2 regions of the Agrobacterium sp. 22094 genome follow, and region 2 is predicted to be linked to the other one. Evidence: predicted binding sites of a transcription regulator. Region 2 holds the regulator's gene; the other holds the start of a gene.
The links. Region 2 encodes LexA, which represses DNA repair genes until DNA is damaged. Its sites were predicted from a motif close to TGTTCNNNNTGTGTTCNG; they were not measured.

Region 1: ACTJK5_RS08820 (energy-coupling factor ABC transporter ATP-binding protein) is a predicted target of LexA. The motif match lies at 4,754-4,771, and genes of this name have one in related genera.

The regions. Positions count from the first base shown of each region.
Region 1 covers NZ_JBQEPX010000001.1:1,811,213-1,819,040, reverse strand. The annotation lists gene dxs (1-deoxy-D-xylulose-5-phosphate synthase) at 1-305, opposite strand, end outside; gene ACTJK5_RS08845 (pirin family protein) at 498-1,421, opposite strand; gene ACTJK5_RS08840 (exodeoxyribonuclease VII small subunit) at 1,599-1,853, opposite strand; gene ACTJK5_RS08835 (histone deacetylase family protein) at 1,856-2,791, opposite strand; gene ACTJK5_RS08830 (biotin transporter BioY) at 2,827-3,390, opposite strand; gene ACTJK5_RS08825 (energy-coupling factor transporter transmembrane component T family protein) at 3,377-4,018, opposite strand; gene ACTJK5_RS08820 (energy-coupling factor ABC transporter ATP-binding protein) at 4,015-4,695, opposite strand; gene ACTJK5_RS08815 (winged helix-turn-helix domain-containing protein) at 4,808-6,064, shown strand; gene ribB (3,4-dihydroxy-2-butanone-4-phosphate synthase) at 6,036-7,136, opposite strand; gene aroC (chorismate synthase) at 7,151-7,828, opposite strand, start outside.
Region 2 covers NZ_JBQEPX010000001.1:938,274-946,101, forward strand. The annotation lists gene ACTJK5_RS04455 (ComEC/Rec2 family competence protein) at 1-441, shown strand, start outside; gene ACTJK5_RS04460 (glutathione S-transferase family protein) at 452-1,141, opposite strand; gene ACTJK5_RS04465 (GFA family protein) at 1,403-1,801, shown strand; gene ACTJK5_RS04470 (hypothetical protein) at 1,893-2,150, shown strand; gene lexA (transcriptional repressor LexA) at 2,144-2,869, opposite strand; gene ACTJK5_RS04480 (hypothetical protein) at 3,226-3,789, shown strand; gene kdsA (3-deoxy-8-phosphooctulonate synthase) at 3,912-4,760, shown strand; gene eno (phosphopyruvate hydratase) at 4,978-6,252, shown strand; gene ACTJK5_RS04495 (HIT family protein) at 6,382-6,801, opposite strand; gene ACTJK5_RS04500 (GNAT family N-acetyltransferase) at 6,821-7,828, opposite strand, start outside.

The sequences.
Region 1 (7,828 bases), 870 kb from region 2:
CCGCCTTCCTGGCGTAGCGTCCGGATGCGATCGCGACGGCCGGTCAGGATCTTGTGCGGATAACACTGATGGCCGACGTCGAAGATCAAGCGGTCGTCCGGGGTGTTGAACACCTTGTGTATGGCGATCGTCAGTTCCACGACACCGAGGCCAGCACCAAGATGTCCACCGGTCTTCGAGACCGCATCGATCATTTCGTCGCGCAATTCCCTCGCCAGTTGCGGCAGGTCGCGGTCCTCGACTGCTTTCAGATCGGATGGGAGTTTCACCCGGTCAAGCAATGGTGTGTCTGGCATTCCGGTCAATCGTTCGGCCTTCGTGTTTTCTTTAAAACGCACCCTCAAAATGGGGAGGGCGCAGCCTTCGGCAAGCATGTTCCCGTTCTACAGCATCGGCCCAAAAATCGAAATCGATTTTCGGAAAAGCACGATGCGTAGATTCAAAAGATTAGAGCATCCTTTGTGCGTCAGAAAGGGCGCACGCTGCTCTAACGAATTTCAACCTTTGGGCAAAGGCACAAACTCGTCTTCGTCCCCCGGGACGATGTCGAAACGCCCTGTTCTCCACTCTTCCTTGGCCTGTTCTATGCGTTCTTTTGATGACGAAACGAAGTTCCACCAGATATAACGCCGTGAATTCAACGCAGCACCTCCGAAGAGCATGATGTGACAACCGTCGACGCCACCCTTCAGCGTGATGTCGTCGCCGGCGCGAAAAGCGAGCAACTGATCTGCGGCAAACACATCGCCGGCAACCTCAAGAGAACCGGAGAGAATATAGATCGCCCGTTCCTCGTGATCGGCAGGGAAGGGGAATTTTGCGCCAGGCGTGAGCGAAAGATCGGCGTAGAGCGTGTCGGTGAAGGTTTTTACCGGCGAGCGAAGGCCCGCAAAATCCCCAATGACAACACGTCCGGTTGCGCCAGCAATGTCGATCATCGGCATGGCCTCGCGTTCGGTGTGAGAGAAGTCAGGAGCGATCTCCTCCTTGTCGTCCGGCAGCGCAAGCCACGTCTGCAAACCCGACATGGACAGGGGATGCCCGCGCAGGTTTTCCGGCGTGCGCTCTGAATGCACGATGCCGCGACCGGCCGTCATCAGGTTGATATCGCCTGGTCGAACGACGACCTCCGTCCCCAGACTGTCGCGATGCTTGATTTCGCCATCGAAGAGATAGGTGACGGTGGAAAGCCCAATATGCGGATGCGGCTTGACGTCGAGTGCTTCTCCGGCCTTCAGTATCGCCGGTCCCATCCTGTCGAAGAAGATGAAGGGGCCGACCAAACGGCGGTCGCGCGTCGGCAAGGCGCGCCGCACGGAAAAGCCGCCAATGTCGCTTGCGCGGGGAACGATCAGGTTCTCGATGGCATCACACGCGAAGGCGTCGCCGGCGGCGGGATCATTGCCTGGGAAAAACGACATGGATTGATCCTCCACGGTGATCGATCGGCAGACTAACACGATTTGGTGCCGTGTGTGAGTGTTCTCTGATGAATGCTGCGTGTGGGTGTGCGGGTTCACCGACTATTGTCAGCAGCCGTCAGTCAGCCTGAAAGCGTATGGCGAAGGTTTTCAGCGGAGGTCTTCAAACCGTGGGCGTCATTCGCCGTCCAGCGGCTCGACGCCCTGAGGTTTGCCCGCACGATCAAGACGGATCTTCTCGATGCGCTTTTCGGCGGTTGTTAGAAGTGCTTCGCAATGCTTCTTCAGGGCTTCACCGCGCTCGTAAATGGCAATGGATTCGTCAAGGGCGACATCGCCGCGTTCCAGGCGGGCAACAATGCTTTCCAGCTCGGCGACGGCCTTTTCGAACGAATAACCGCTGACATCGGCTGTGTTGGCATTTTCCGTCATCTTCAACCCTTTATCATTCTCAAGACATGCATGGCTGCCGATTCCGCCAGCCCTTCCAGATCATAACCGCCTTCCAGCAGACTGACGACCCGGTTGCCGGCATATTTGTCCGCCATCTCCAGAATTCGCCCCGTTGCCCAGTCGAAATCCTCACCCACCAGATTGATCTGGGCGAGCGGATCGCGATGATGGGCATCGAAACCGGCGGAGATAATAATGAGGTCAGGCGAGAAATCGGCGATGGCTGGCAGAACCCTGGATTTGAACGCCTCACGGAAATGGTCGCTTCCCGTGTTGGGCGAGAGCGGCGCATTGACGACGTTGTTCTTGACGCCGGTTTCGTTTTTGTCGCCGCTCCAGGGATAAAGCGGCATCTGGTGGGTGGAGCAGAAAAGCACCGAAGCGTCGTTCCAGAAGATATCCTGCGTGCCGTTGCCGTGGTGAACGTCCCAATCCACGATAGCCACGCGCTCCGCACCATGGACTTTCTGCGCGTGACGGGCAGCAATCGCCGCGTTGTTGAAAAGACAGAAACCCATCGCCTTTTCGGTTTCCGCGTGGTGACCGGGTGGGCGGCTCGCAACGAAGACATTGTCGGCTTCCCCCTTGAACACGTCATCCACGGCGGCCATCGCGGCACCAATCCCGGTCAGCGCTGCCTGCAGGCTTTTCGGTGAGGCATAGGTATCCGCCTCGATGCGGTTAATCTCGCCTTCTTCTTCCGGAATCTGGCGCATCACGGAAAGAAGATGGCTTTCCGGATGGGCGAGAAGCACCGCATCTTCATTGGCCTGAGGGGCTTGCTTACGAACCAGTCGCTCGAAATTCGGATGTTCAAGCGCGATGTTCAGCGAGCGCAGCCGGTCCGGTCGCTCGGGATGCCCCTCCGGGGTAATGTGTTCCAGGAAGATCGGATGCTCGTAAAGCCGTGTGGCCATGGGTCGCTTACTCCTGAAACGCGTGAAGGTTTGGATTAGGTCCGCTGCGGCAGCAACGGATAGCCAGCCATGACCGCGCGCCCGGCAAGGGCTGCCAAGACGGCCTTGATCAGGTCACCCGGTATAAAGGCCATGGAGCCGATGAACGCTTTGCTGAAACCGATACCGGTTGCGAAAGCGAGATAAGTGATGCCGAAAGCATAAAGAACGACGACGCCACCAGCGACACTGGCGAGGAAAAAGCCAATGCCTTGCGTTAGTGCGGGCTGGCCCGCTTTGACGAAGCGCTCGGAAAGGGTGCCGGTCACGAAAGCAGCGGCGATCCAGCCAATCAGATAGCCCGTGGTCGGGGTGGTAAAGATCGAAAGGCCACCTCTGCCGCCGGACAGCACCGGAAGGCCGATCGCCGCAATCAGGATCGTCAGCAGCACGGCAAGCGTGCCTCGCTTTGCGCCAAGGACGACGCCGGCCAGCATAACACCCAGCGACTGGGCCGTGATTGGAACCGGAATGATGCCGAGTGTAATGGGCGGCAACAGGCCAAGCGCAATGATGATGGCTGAAAACAGCGATATCAGAACCAGGTCACGGGTGGTCATGGGCATCTCCCTTTTGTCTGAGTGAGGTTTGACCTCTGAAGCCGCGCGCGTCAATGGCATCCGCAATCGCGTCGGCATCCTTCAACGTCATTATGATGAGTGGGACGAGTATGCTTTTGAGCTTCATACGGCTGCCGCGTGCACGGTGTGCATCGCTCAACGTGTGATATCGGCTGACGATCTCGGGGACGAAGCGAACCACAAGGCCAACCGCAAGGCCCACATCGGCTGCCTTTGCCAGGCCGAGCTTCTCAAGTGGGCGAAGGGCATGTGTGATCTCGTCCATGAATTGCGAGATGCTCACACTTGCGGTTACGGCGGTCGCCAGCAATGTCAGAGCGCTCAATCTCAAAAGCGTTACGGCGGCATCCATCGCAGGGATCAGCAGAAAGCTGAACGTGGCGATGATCGCGATCGTCAGAAAGACCGGGCGAAGGCGGGAGAGCGTTTCGCGCAACCCCAGTTGCGCCTGCCAGAGAATGAAGCCTGCCAGAATGACCGCAATGCAAAGGATCAACGGATCACGCGTGAGGAACAGGCCAGCGCTGAAGGCTGCCAGAGTCAGCAGCTTCACGCGGGGCGAAAGCCTGTAGAGCCAGCCCGTTCCCTCGGCGTAAAGGCTTCTCATGAGAGCGCGATCTCCCGGTACCGGGCAATCACCTCTTCCGGTTCGCCATCCAGAACAAGCGTAGCCTGATGAAAGAGCAGAACGCGGTCGAACGTTTGAAGCAGGGGCAGGTCATGGGTAATGACGAGCACATTCTGCTCCAAGCCGAGGATCGTCCGCTCCACCACCGCGCGGTTCTTCAGATCGAGCTGGTTCGTTGGCTCGTCCAGGATCAGGATGTTTGGGCCGGTGATGGACAGCGCCGCAAGCGCTGCAAGCTGCAACTCGCCACCCGATAGTTCATGGGCACGGCGATCTGAAAGATGGGCGATGCCGAAACGCTGCAAGGTTGCCGCCACAGCCTCATCGACAGCGATTTTGCCGACGCCGCGGTTCTTCAGTCCAAACGCGATGTCGTCGCGGATGATCGGCAGGATGATCTGGTTTTGCGGGTTCTGGAAGACAAAGCCCACCTGTTTCAAGACAGCATCGGCATCCTTGATCGTATCAAGCCCATTGACGATGACCCTGCCGGTGCTGGGCTTGGTAAGGCCGTTGATCAATCGGGCGAAGGTGGTCTTGCCCGAGCCATTCAGGCCGATCACGCCAATGCGTCGCTCCGATAGCGAAAGATCGAGTGGCGCAAGCGCTGTTCGCCCCTCGAAGGTCACACCTGCATTCTGGAACTGAATGTCCACGCCGCTTCCCTTATCGTCCGTTGCGCTTCTATAAACACAAAGACGCCTTGACGAAATCAAGAACAAAAAAAGAACATTGATTTCGAGGCGGGAGACTCCTAGAGTTCAGGGCATGGCGATTCTGGTTTCCAACGAAGCGGCGCGGCGTATTTTCCTAGCGAGACAGGGTCTTTCGGCGCCGCCGAACAGGGCGCTGTCGAAGGATGGATTGCTCGAACTTATCACGACACTGGGTTTCGTGCAGGTGGATAGCATCGCCACGGTGGAGCGAGCCCACCACCAGATCATCTTTTCCAGAAACCAGACCTACAAGCGGGAGCATCTGACCGCGCTCCTGGAAAAAGACCGAACGCTTTTTGAGCACTGGACGCATGATGCATCGATCGTTCCGACAGCCTTCTATCCCTATTGGAAACATCGATTCCGTCGCCGCGAGCCGATCATGCAGGAGCGCTGGCGCAAATGGCACGGGGAGGGGTTCGATTCCGCCTTTGAGGAAACCTATCGGCACATTGCCGAAAACGGTGCCGTCATGTCGCGCGACATGAAGGCAGAGGATCATCAATCCGGTGGCTGGTGGAACTGGCATCCTTCCAAGACGGCGCTTGAATATATGTGGCACACCGGCAGGCTTTCGATTGCCCGCCGTGTGAACTTTCAGAAGGTTTACGATCTCTCAGAACGCGTCATTCTGAAGGAGCATTACGATCGGGACGTCAGCCACGAAGGGTTCATCGATTGGGCCTGCCGTGAGGCACTGTCCCGGCTGGGCTTTGCGACATCGGGAGAGATTTCCGCTTTCTTCGATCTGGTAACGCCGAATGAGGCGAAGGGCTGGGTGATGTCTCACCGGGACGAACTGGTCGAGGTTTCGCTGATCTCTGCCAATGGCGCCAAAGAGCGCGCATCCTACGCCTTTTCGAGTTTCGCACAGGAGATGGAGGCGGAGGCGTCACTCGAGCCGCCGCAGCGGGTCCGGGTTCTCAGCCCCTTCGATCCGCTGTTGCGCAACCGCGCCCGCACCGAACGCCTTTTCGGTTTCTTCTATCGTATCGAAGTCTTCGTGCCGGAGCCGAAGCGCCAATATGGCTACTATGTCTTCCCGCTTCTCGAAGGCGATCGCATGATCGGACGCATCGACATGAAGGCCGAGCGCAAGAACGGTTCGCTCGACGTCAGAAGGCTCTGGCTGGAAAAGGGCGTGCGACCGTCATCCGGTCGGTTGGAAAAGCTGGATGCCGAATTGAATCGGCTGGCAAAATTCACCGGCGTTGAGAGTGTGCGGTATCTCGATGGCTGGCTGGCAGGCCCGGACGATACCGCGCCTGCCGGTCTTGCAATTAGCAAAGCTCCGTCGAAGCAATCTTGATGCCGAAACCTTCCAGGCCCACGTAGTGACGCTCGCGCGTGGTCAAGAGCTTGATGGAGCTGATGCCCAGGTCTTTCAGAATCTGCGCGCCAAGCCCGATTTCCAGCCATTCTTCTTCGCGAGAACGGGCCTGTTCGTGCGATTCGTCCGCATCACGCGACTTGCGCCGGCCCTCGACCTTGCCAACGCCGACCGAGCCCTCGCGAAGATAGACGATGACGCCGCGGCCTTCTTCGGCAATCTTCTGCATGTAATGGCGCACCGGCTGCTTGCTGCCGAAGATATCGTCGGCCACATTCTCCGGATGCAGGCGGACCGGAATATCGACGCCATCGCGAATATCGCCAAAGATCACCGCCATATGCTGCATCGGATCCCAGGGCAGGGAATAGGTCTGCGCCTTGGCGGGACCGAAAGGCGTGTCGATGGTGACCTGACTTTCCATCTCCACCAGCGTCTCCTTGCGCTGGCGGTAGGCGATCAGGTCGGCAACCGAGACCTGCTTGAGACCGTGGGTTTCGGCAAAGTTCGAAACCTGCGGACCGCGCATGACGCTGCCATCGTCATTGACGAGCTCGCAGATGACGCCGATCGGCGGCAGTCCGGCAAGCTTGCAGAGATCGACAGCTGCTTCCGTGTGACCGGAGCGCATCAGCACCCCGCCTTCGCGTGACACCAGCGGGAAGATGTGGCCGGGACGGGTGAAGTCCGCCGGGCCGACATTAGGGTTGGCAAGATTGCGCACCGTCAGGGTGCGATCATCCGCCGAGATGCCCGTGGTGGTTCCGTGCTTGAAATCGACCGAGACCGTGAAGGCGGTCGTATGGGCGCTGTCGTTTTCGGAAACCATGGCGTTGAGGTTCAGCCTCTTGGCTTCCTCGCGCGGCATGGGGGCGCAGACGATGCCGGAGGTGTGGCGCACGATGAAAGCCATCTTTTCACCGGTGCAATGCACCGCGGCAACGATGAGATCGCCTTCGTTCTCGCGCCCGTCATCATCCATGACCACAACGATCTCGCCTGCCTCGAAGGCGCGGATCGCTTCAACGACGCGTTTCTGATCGTATGCCATGCTGTTTCTCCTGTTTATTTCAGTCTGCCGGTCTGGCCGCGGTCGCGCAGGTAATGGTCGGCCACAGTGCAGGCAACCATCGCTTCGCCGATTGGAACGGCGCGAATGCCGACGCAGGGGTCGTGACGACCCTTGGTGCGGACATCGACATTATTGCCATCGGCATCGATGGACTGGCGTTCGGTGAGGATCGAAGAGGTGGGCTTGATGGCAAAGCGTGCAACGATCGGCTGACCAGTCGCAATGCCGCCCAGAATGCCGCCCGCGTGGTTCGACAGGAAAAACGGCTGGCCGTCATTGCCCATGCGCATCTCGTCGGCATTTTCCTCGCCGCTGAGTTCCGCAGACGCAAAGCCTTCGCCGATCTCGACACCCTTGACGGCGTTGATCGACATCAGATTGGAGGCGATATCCTGATCGAGCTTGGCGTAGATCGGCGCACCGATGCCTGCGGGAACGCCCTCGGCAACCACTTCCACCACAGCACCGATGGAAGAGCCCGCTTTGCGGATTGTATCGAGATAGTCTTCCCAGATCGGCACTATGTCAGGGTCCGGGCAGAAGAACGGGTTCTCGTTAACCTGTGCCCAATCCCAGTTGTCGCGGTTGATCTTGTGCTTGCCGATTTGCACGAGGGCTGCGCGAACGGTCATTCCAGGCACCACTTTGCGGGCAAGGGCACCGGCCGCGAC
Region 2 (7,828 bases):
CCGGCTGTTCTCACCGATCAGCAGAAGCAAGAAGCTCGCGACAAGATGATTCTGGCTTTCGAGCGGACGAATGGCTTCTCTTGCCAGAAAAATGCCTGGTGTGCTGGACGTCATCAGAGCGGCGTCAAAGTCGCGGTCATTTCTAATACGGCGTTGACCGGTACAGCCTGCGATCTGGCGGACATCGTCGTGACGTCGCGTTTCGTGCCGTTTTCAAACTGTCGCTCGGGCGCGCTGCTGATCAGCGCCACAACATTGCGAAAGACAGGCTCGCTGGAACTCTGGTTGAATGAGGCCGGAGCGCCCGTCGCAACTGCGCGCGCGGCGATGCAAGACGTTGCCAGACCCTGGTCGATTCACCGCGCCTATGACTGGCGCAGCAAGACCTCCGACGGCGCGATGCCGCCGCATATCGAGACGATGCTGGCGGCCGGGCAGTAAGTCTTTTGCTTCAATCTGCTGCGGAGCGGCGGTCTTCGATAATCTCGCCAGACGCCCGCGCTTCCTCTTCATGCTCCAAGTCGCGCCACGGCTCCCGGATCGCTGCCTCCTCCCACTCCCTGATCGCCGGCAAGCCAAGGAGTTGGGTCTTGTAAGCCTCCGCCGCTGGCGAGAGTGCTGTGCCGTAAGTCTGGAAGCGAAACGCGACGGGGCAGAAGAACGCGTCGACGGCGGTGAAATTGATGCCGGCCAGAAACGGCCCGCCGAAGGTGTCGAGGCCCTGCTGCCATAGCGCGTCGATACGCGCGATATCCTTGCGGAGCGCCTCGGTTGCCGGAACCGGTCTGATCCGCAAACCTACACTCATCGGGTGTAGATTGCGCAGCGATTGGAAGCCGGAATGCATCTCCGCGGATGCCGAGCGCGACCAAGCCCGCGCTTTGGCATCCTCAGCCCAAACACCATCATGCCGTTCCGCCAGGTACTCGATGATTGCAAGCGAGTCCCAGATGGTGACATCGCCATCCACGAGGCAGGGCACCTTGCCTGTGGGGGAGAAGTGCGTGAAGCCATGCTTGGGATCGGGATCGTTGAACGGGACGAGATTCTCTTTGAAGGGAATCTCCAATGTCCGCATCAGCACCCAAGGCCGGAGAGACCAGGAGGAGTAGTTCTTGTTGGCGATGTAAAGATCGTACATGTTGTCTCCTTCTGGTGATACGGCCACTTGAATCGCATGCGATCAGCAAAAGCGTCCATGCGGTGCAAAAGTGCGAATGTTATTTCTCTGTCCATCGTCCTAACGCATGAGCGAGAGGACATACAGGCCGAGTCTGTCATGTCAGATATCATATGAATTGATGCGTTCGCCGCTCTCACCTTTCCGAAAACAGAAGCAGAATGAACTTCATCGGTTCGTCGCGGTTTGATGGGAAGGCGTCAAGCAAATGGAGCGGTCGAGATGAACATGAAATCTGGCGGTTGTGCCTGCGGCAGCGTGAGGCTTTCGATAGTCGGTGAGCCCTATCGTATCGGGATTTGTCACTGCATGGATTGTCGCAAGCACCACGGCGCGCTCTTCCACGCATCCGCCATCTTCCCGCAGGATGCCGTGACCATCGAAGGAGAAATACGCAGCTATAATGGCCGCTTCTTCTGTCCCAACTGCGGATCGCCGGTCTTCGGAAAAAGCGACGACGAAATCGAGGTCAATCTCGGTTCTCTGGATTCACCAGATCAGTTCGAGCCGACCTACGAGCTTTGGACGGTCCGCCGTGAGGCTTGGCTGCCGGATTTCCCGGCATTGCGCCAATATGAGCGGGACCGGGAATCGACAGGCAGAACGGAAAAGGGGCGGTGAGACTGTCCACCTTGTCGGATGGTAGCCGCGAGGTGGATTAGCCGCGTCTGTAAGTCCTGCTCTTAGAAGCGACGGGCGAGGGCGCTTGTCGGTGGCACTGAAAGATTGCCGCCGTTCGAAGGCCATGATCGGCATGCACCCGACCATCCGCCAATCTTTTCCTCATCCTCGGATCGAGAATGAGGATAACGAGAAAGACGAAGACGAAGACGAAGACGAAGAGAACCAGCGTCGAGACCTCGGCGCGATCAGAGGCAGCACATCGCCGCATCTGCCAACGAGGTCTGCGCGTCTTGCCTCTGCAAGAGCACAGGCAGCCAGTCTGAGCCGACTATCGTTCGCTCAGTGATAGCGACGAATGAGACCGACCAGCTTGCCCTGAATCTTTACCCGATCCGGTCCGAAGATGCGGGTCTCATAGGCTGGGTTCGCGGCCTCCAGGGCGATGGAAGCACCCTTGCGGCGGAAGCGCTTCAAGGTGGCTTCTTCATCATCCACCAGTGCGACGATGATATCGCCGGGGTTGGCGGTGCTGCCGTTGCGGATGATGACGGTGTCACCATCGAAGATGCCAGCCTCGATCATCGAGTCACCCTTGACCTCAAGCGCATAATGCTCGCCCGTGCCCAGCATATCGACGGGTACGACAACATCGTGGGTGTTGTTCTGGATAGCGGAGATCGGCACACCGGCGGCGATGCGTCCCATCACAGGAACGGTGACAGCGGAGGAGATCTGATCGTTTGCTGGCTTCGGCGCGGGAGCCGGCTCAGGCGGTTTGGCTTTTCCGAGGCTGCCCTCGATCACGCTTGGCGAAAAACCGCGCGGCGGCTTCTGTGCGGGTGCGGAATAGGCTTCCGGAAGCTTGATGACTTCCAGGGCTCTTGCCCTGTTCGGCAAGCGGCGGATGAAGCCGCGTTCTTCCAAAGCGGTAATCAGCCGATGGATGCCGGATTTCGAGGCGAGGTCGAGGGCATCTTTCATCTCATCGAAAGATGGCGGCACGCCGGACTCTTTCATTCGCTCATGAATGAAAAGAAGCAGTTCCTGCTGTTTGCGCGTGAGCATGAAGAAAACCCTTGGAATACGTGGCGAAGATTCGCGAAACAAATACAGAACGAACACTATATGTTCCATATGTGTTCTGCAATCCCTTAAAATTCCGCAAACGTCTCCGCCTCATCAATTCGCAGTCCTGTTATCCGCGCAATGGTAGAAGTTCATAGCTTCTTTACGGTGTTGGGCGTCTTTTTCCTCTCCAGGTTGATGATTTCATTTTTGCGGGTATCTACAAGCTGCTTCGAGGATCACACGATCCGGTCATCCTGTGGTATGAAGGCCAAGCCATTCGAAGCATTATCAACAAAGTTATCGTAGCTCTACGGCGCTGCCTTGCAGCGTTTTTTCGGGGCAGGGACATTTTTATGAAGCTCGTTAGATTTACCCTTATCGGAATGCTGATTGCGCTGGCCGGTTGCCAGACCCTCGATCCCAATTCACCGGAAGCTTTGAAGCGCAAGGAGTATGACCGGTTGCTGCTGAACACGACGATGGCCAATTGCAAGCTCATCGTTCAACTCAATCAGAAGCGCGTTTCGCAGAACAAGGAGCCGACGCGCGACAATAACTGTGCACGGATCCTGAAAAATCACGCGCTTGGCGGCGTTCATCCGGCGAGCTTCATCCCCGATCTTGCGGTGAACGGCATTCCCATTCCGATCGGTGGACTGATCAAGCTTGCAATCGTTGCCGACCGAAACCAGCGTGAGAAGAAGGCCTGGGAGGCATCGCTACCGGCTTGGGTTTCCGCCGGTGGTGAGAACAGCGAGAACGTTTATCGCATGTTGCTGACTCAAGGCTTCAAGCCCGAAGAATTGGAAGGGCTGAAGGGAAGTGCTGGATTTTCCGACGCGGTGCGCGCAGTCGGGCCGTTCGTGCAGTCTTCCGAGGCCAATCCCGATGTCGTCCGGAAGGCGAATGCCGGCTAAAGGGCAAGCGGTTGGTGCTCCCTCATCTCGTGACACATGGCGCGCTTGCTGCTAATGCCTGTGCAACATCGCAAATTAAGCGGTTGCCGGCGATGTCCGGCGCATGTGTCGTGAGGAATGAGATGACTTTGAAGAACAATTTGAAAGTGGTCGCTGGCGAAGGCAAAGGCGCTGTCGCCTTCTCCAACACAGAGCGGTTTTCGCTGATCGCCGGTCCGTGCCAGATGGAAAGCCGCGACCACGCTTTCATGATTGCCGGCACGCTGCATGAGCTTTGCGGCAAGCTCGGCATCGGGCTTGTCTATAAGTCATCCTTCGACAAGGCCAACCGCACATCGCTCTCCGGACAGCGTGGCATCGGTCTCGACAAGGCCATGGAGATCTTTGCCGATCTCAAGAAGGAATATGGCTTCCCTGTCCTGACCGACATCCATACGGAAGAGCAGTGCGCCATTGTCGCCGAAACCGTCGATGTCCTGCAAATCCCGGCCTTCCTCAGTCGCCAGACCGATCTTCTGATCGCCGCCGCAAAGACCGGTCGCGTGATCAATGTGAAGAAAGGCCAGTTCCTGGCGCCCTGGGACATGAAGAACGTGCTGGCAAAGCTCAACGAGAGCGGCAATCCGAACGTTCTGCTCTGCGAACGCGGCGCATCTTTCGGCTATAACACGCTTGTCTCCGACATGCGCTCGTTGCCGATTATGGCCTCGCTCGGTGCGCCGGTGGTGTTCGATGCGACGCATTCCGTGCAGCAGCCAGGCGGGCAGGGTGGGTCGACGGGTGGTCAGCGCGAATTCGTCGAGACATTGTCGCGCGCAGCCGTGGCCGTCGGCATTGCCGGACTGTTTGTCGAGACCCATGAAGACCCGGACAATGCCCCTTCCGACGGCCCCAACATGGTTCATCTGAAGGATATGCCGAAGCTTCTGGAGAAGCTTCTGGCGTTTGACGCTATCGCCAAGGCCGCCTGATTTTGGCCTAATCGATTTTTATAGGTTGGGCGACGCCTGATGCTGGGCGTCGTCATTGTAATTTCTCACGCTTCGTCTACAGCGAAGTTGCAATGACCTTTCACACTTTTCAGAATCGCTTATCCGCCGTCCGGCTCGAAAACGGCTTCACAGTTTTGCCGATGCGCTCTAAGACAAGCGACTGAAATTCATCTGTTCCAGTCCCAAGGGAGAGACCATGACAGCCATTACCGACATCATCGCACGCGAAATCCTCGATAGCCGTGGCAACCCCACGGTCGAGGTCGACGTGTACCTCGAAGACGGCTCCTTCGGTCGCGCTGCCGTTCCATCGGGCGCATCCACCGGCGCTCACGAGGCAGTCGAGCTGCGCGATGGCGGACAGCGCTATGGCGGCAAGGGCGTTGAAAAGGCCGTCGAGGCCGTCAACACCGAGATCTTTGATGCGCTTGGCGGCTTCGACGCCGAAAGCCAGATCCACATCGACCAGACGCTGATTGCGCTTGATGGGACGCCGAACAAGTCTCGCCTCGGCGCAAACGCCATCCTCGGCGTATCTCTGGCCGTTGCCAAGGCTGCTGCCGAAACAACCGGCCTGCCACTCTATCGGTATGTCGGTGGCCCGAACGCCCACCTGCTGCCCGTTCCGATGATGAACATCATCAATGGCGGCGCGCATGCCGACAACCCGATCGATTTCCAGGAATTCATGATCATGCCAGTCGGCGCGGAAAGCATTCGTGACGCGGTGCGCATCGGCGCTGAAATCTTCCATGTGCTGAAGAAGGAACTGGCAGCGCAGGGTCACAACACCAATGTCGGCGACGAAGGCGGTTTCGCGCCAGGCCTGAAGAGCGCGCCGGAAGCGCTGGACTTCATCATGAAGTCGGTTGAAAAGGCAGGCTACAAGCCGGGCGATGACGTCGCTCTTGCTCTCGACTGCGCCTCGACCGAGTTCTTCAAGAACGGCAAGTACGAGATGGAAGGCGAAGGCCGCACGCTCGAGCCGGAAGCCATGGCTGATTACCTCGCGGAACTCGCGGGCAAGTACCCGATCATTTCCATCGAAGACGGCATGGCAGAAGACGATTGGGAAGGCTGGAAGTACCTGACTGACAAGATCGGCTCCAAGGTACAGCTCGTCGGCGACGACCTCTTCGTTACCAACTCCGCGCGTCTGCGTGACGGCATCAAGATGGGCGTTGCCAACTCCATCCTCGTCAAGGTCAACCAGATCGGTTCTCTGACCGAGACGCTCGACGCTGTCGAGACGGCGCACAAGGCACGCTACACGGCGGTCATGTCTCACCGTTCGGGTGAAACGGAAGACTCCACGATTGCCGATCTCGCGGTTGCCACCAACTGCGGTCAGATCAAGACCGGCTCGCTGTCGCGCTCCGACCGTCTGGCGAAGTACAACCAGCTGATCCGTATCGAAGAGATGCTGGGTCCGCAGGCTGCTTACGCTGGCCGCTCCATTCTTCGCAGCTGATTTGAGCTGTGATATTTTGGGGGCTTTCCATAGGCCCTAATAATAGAAAACCCGCCGATGGCCTCGGCGGGTTTTTTGTGTCAGCGATGCGGTATTTGTTCTCGACGGTCGACGGGTCGGGAGCGCGCCTTACAGGGCCTGTTTGATCTTCTCTGCGTGAGCCTTCAGCATCTCCAAATCCGCCATCGCGCCGCTATGGGGCTTCAAAGGCTCTCCGTCCTTGCGCGGTACGATGTGGAAGTGCAGGTGGAACACCGTCTGGCCAGCGGCGGGCTCGTTGAACTGCGCTACGTAGATGCCATCAGCATCGAAGGCTTCCTTGGCGGCGACGGCGAGCTTCTGGACGACGGGGATCGTCTTTGTCAGCACGTCTGGATCGGCATCGAGAATATTGCGCGAGCCGGTCTTCGGGATCACCAGCAGGTGACCCGGGGCCTGGGGCATCACGTCCATGAAGGCCAGTGTATGGTCGTCTTCGTAGACCTTGACGCACGGGATTTCACCCCGGAGGATTTTTGCGAAGATGTTGTTGTCATCGTAGGCTGTCACGGGCTGCTCCCTCAAAACTTTAGTCGTCGTCTTCCTGCCGTTCGCCTTTGCGAAACGGGCTATGGTCTTCAAGATAGTCGTTGATCTGTTCGACTTCGCTGCGTTCCCGCTCCAGATAATCGGCGATGGCGTGGCGAAGGCCGGGATGGGCAATGTAATGAGCGGAATGAGTGGTCACCGGTGTGTAGCCGCGTGCCAGCTTATGCTCGCCCTGAGCGCCGGCCTCCACACGCTTCAAGCCCTTCGAAAGCGCAAAATCGATCGCCTGATGGTAGCAGACTTCAAAATGCAGGAAGGGATGGTCCTCGATGCAGCCCCAGTGCCTGCCGTACAATGCGTCGCCGCCGATGAAGTTGATGGCGCCGGCAATATATTTACCCTCACGCTTTGCCATCACCAGCAGGATATCGTCTGCCATGCGCTCGCCGATCAGGGAGTAGAAGGCGCGGGTGAGGTAAGGCTTGCCCCATTTGCGGCTGCCGGTATCCATGTAGAAGGTGAAGAACTGATCCCAGATATCTTCGGTCAAATCGCTGCCGGTCAGCCAGTCGATCTCGATACCGTTTTCCAGCGCTGAACGTCGTTCCTTCTTCAGGGTCTTGCGCTTGCGCGATGACAGGGCGTCGAGGAAATCGCTGTGATCACGATAGCCTTCATTGATAAAATGAAACTGCTGATCGGTGCGATGCAGAAAACCCTCATCCTCCAGGGCTTCAATCTCTTCTTCATTTGCAAAGGTCACATGTGCCGAAGAGATGCCGAGCTTCTCTGTCACCTGCTGGAGACCTGAGGCGAGGACCTGCTGGAGGGCCGCAGCGTCCAGTCCCGTCGTCAACAGGCGCGGACCCGTCGCAGGCGTGAAGGGAACCGAGCATTGAAGCTTGGGATAATATCGGCCGCCTGCGCGTTCGAACGCGTCCGCCCATCCCTGGTCGAAGACATATTCGCCGCGGCTGTGGTTCTTGAGGTAGCCAGGAACCGCCCCCATCAATCTCCCGTCGCTGCGCTCCAGCAAGAGATGCTGGCC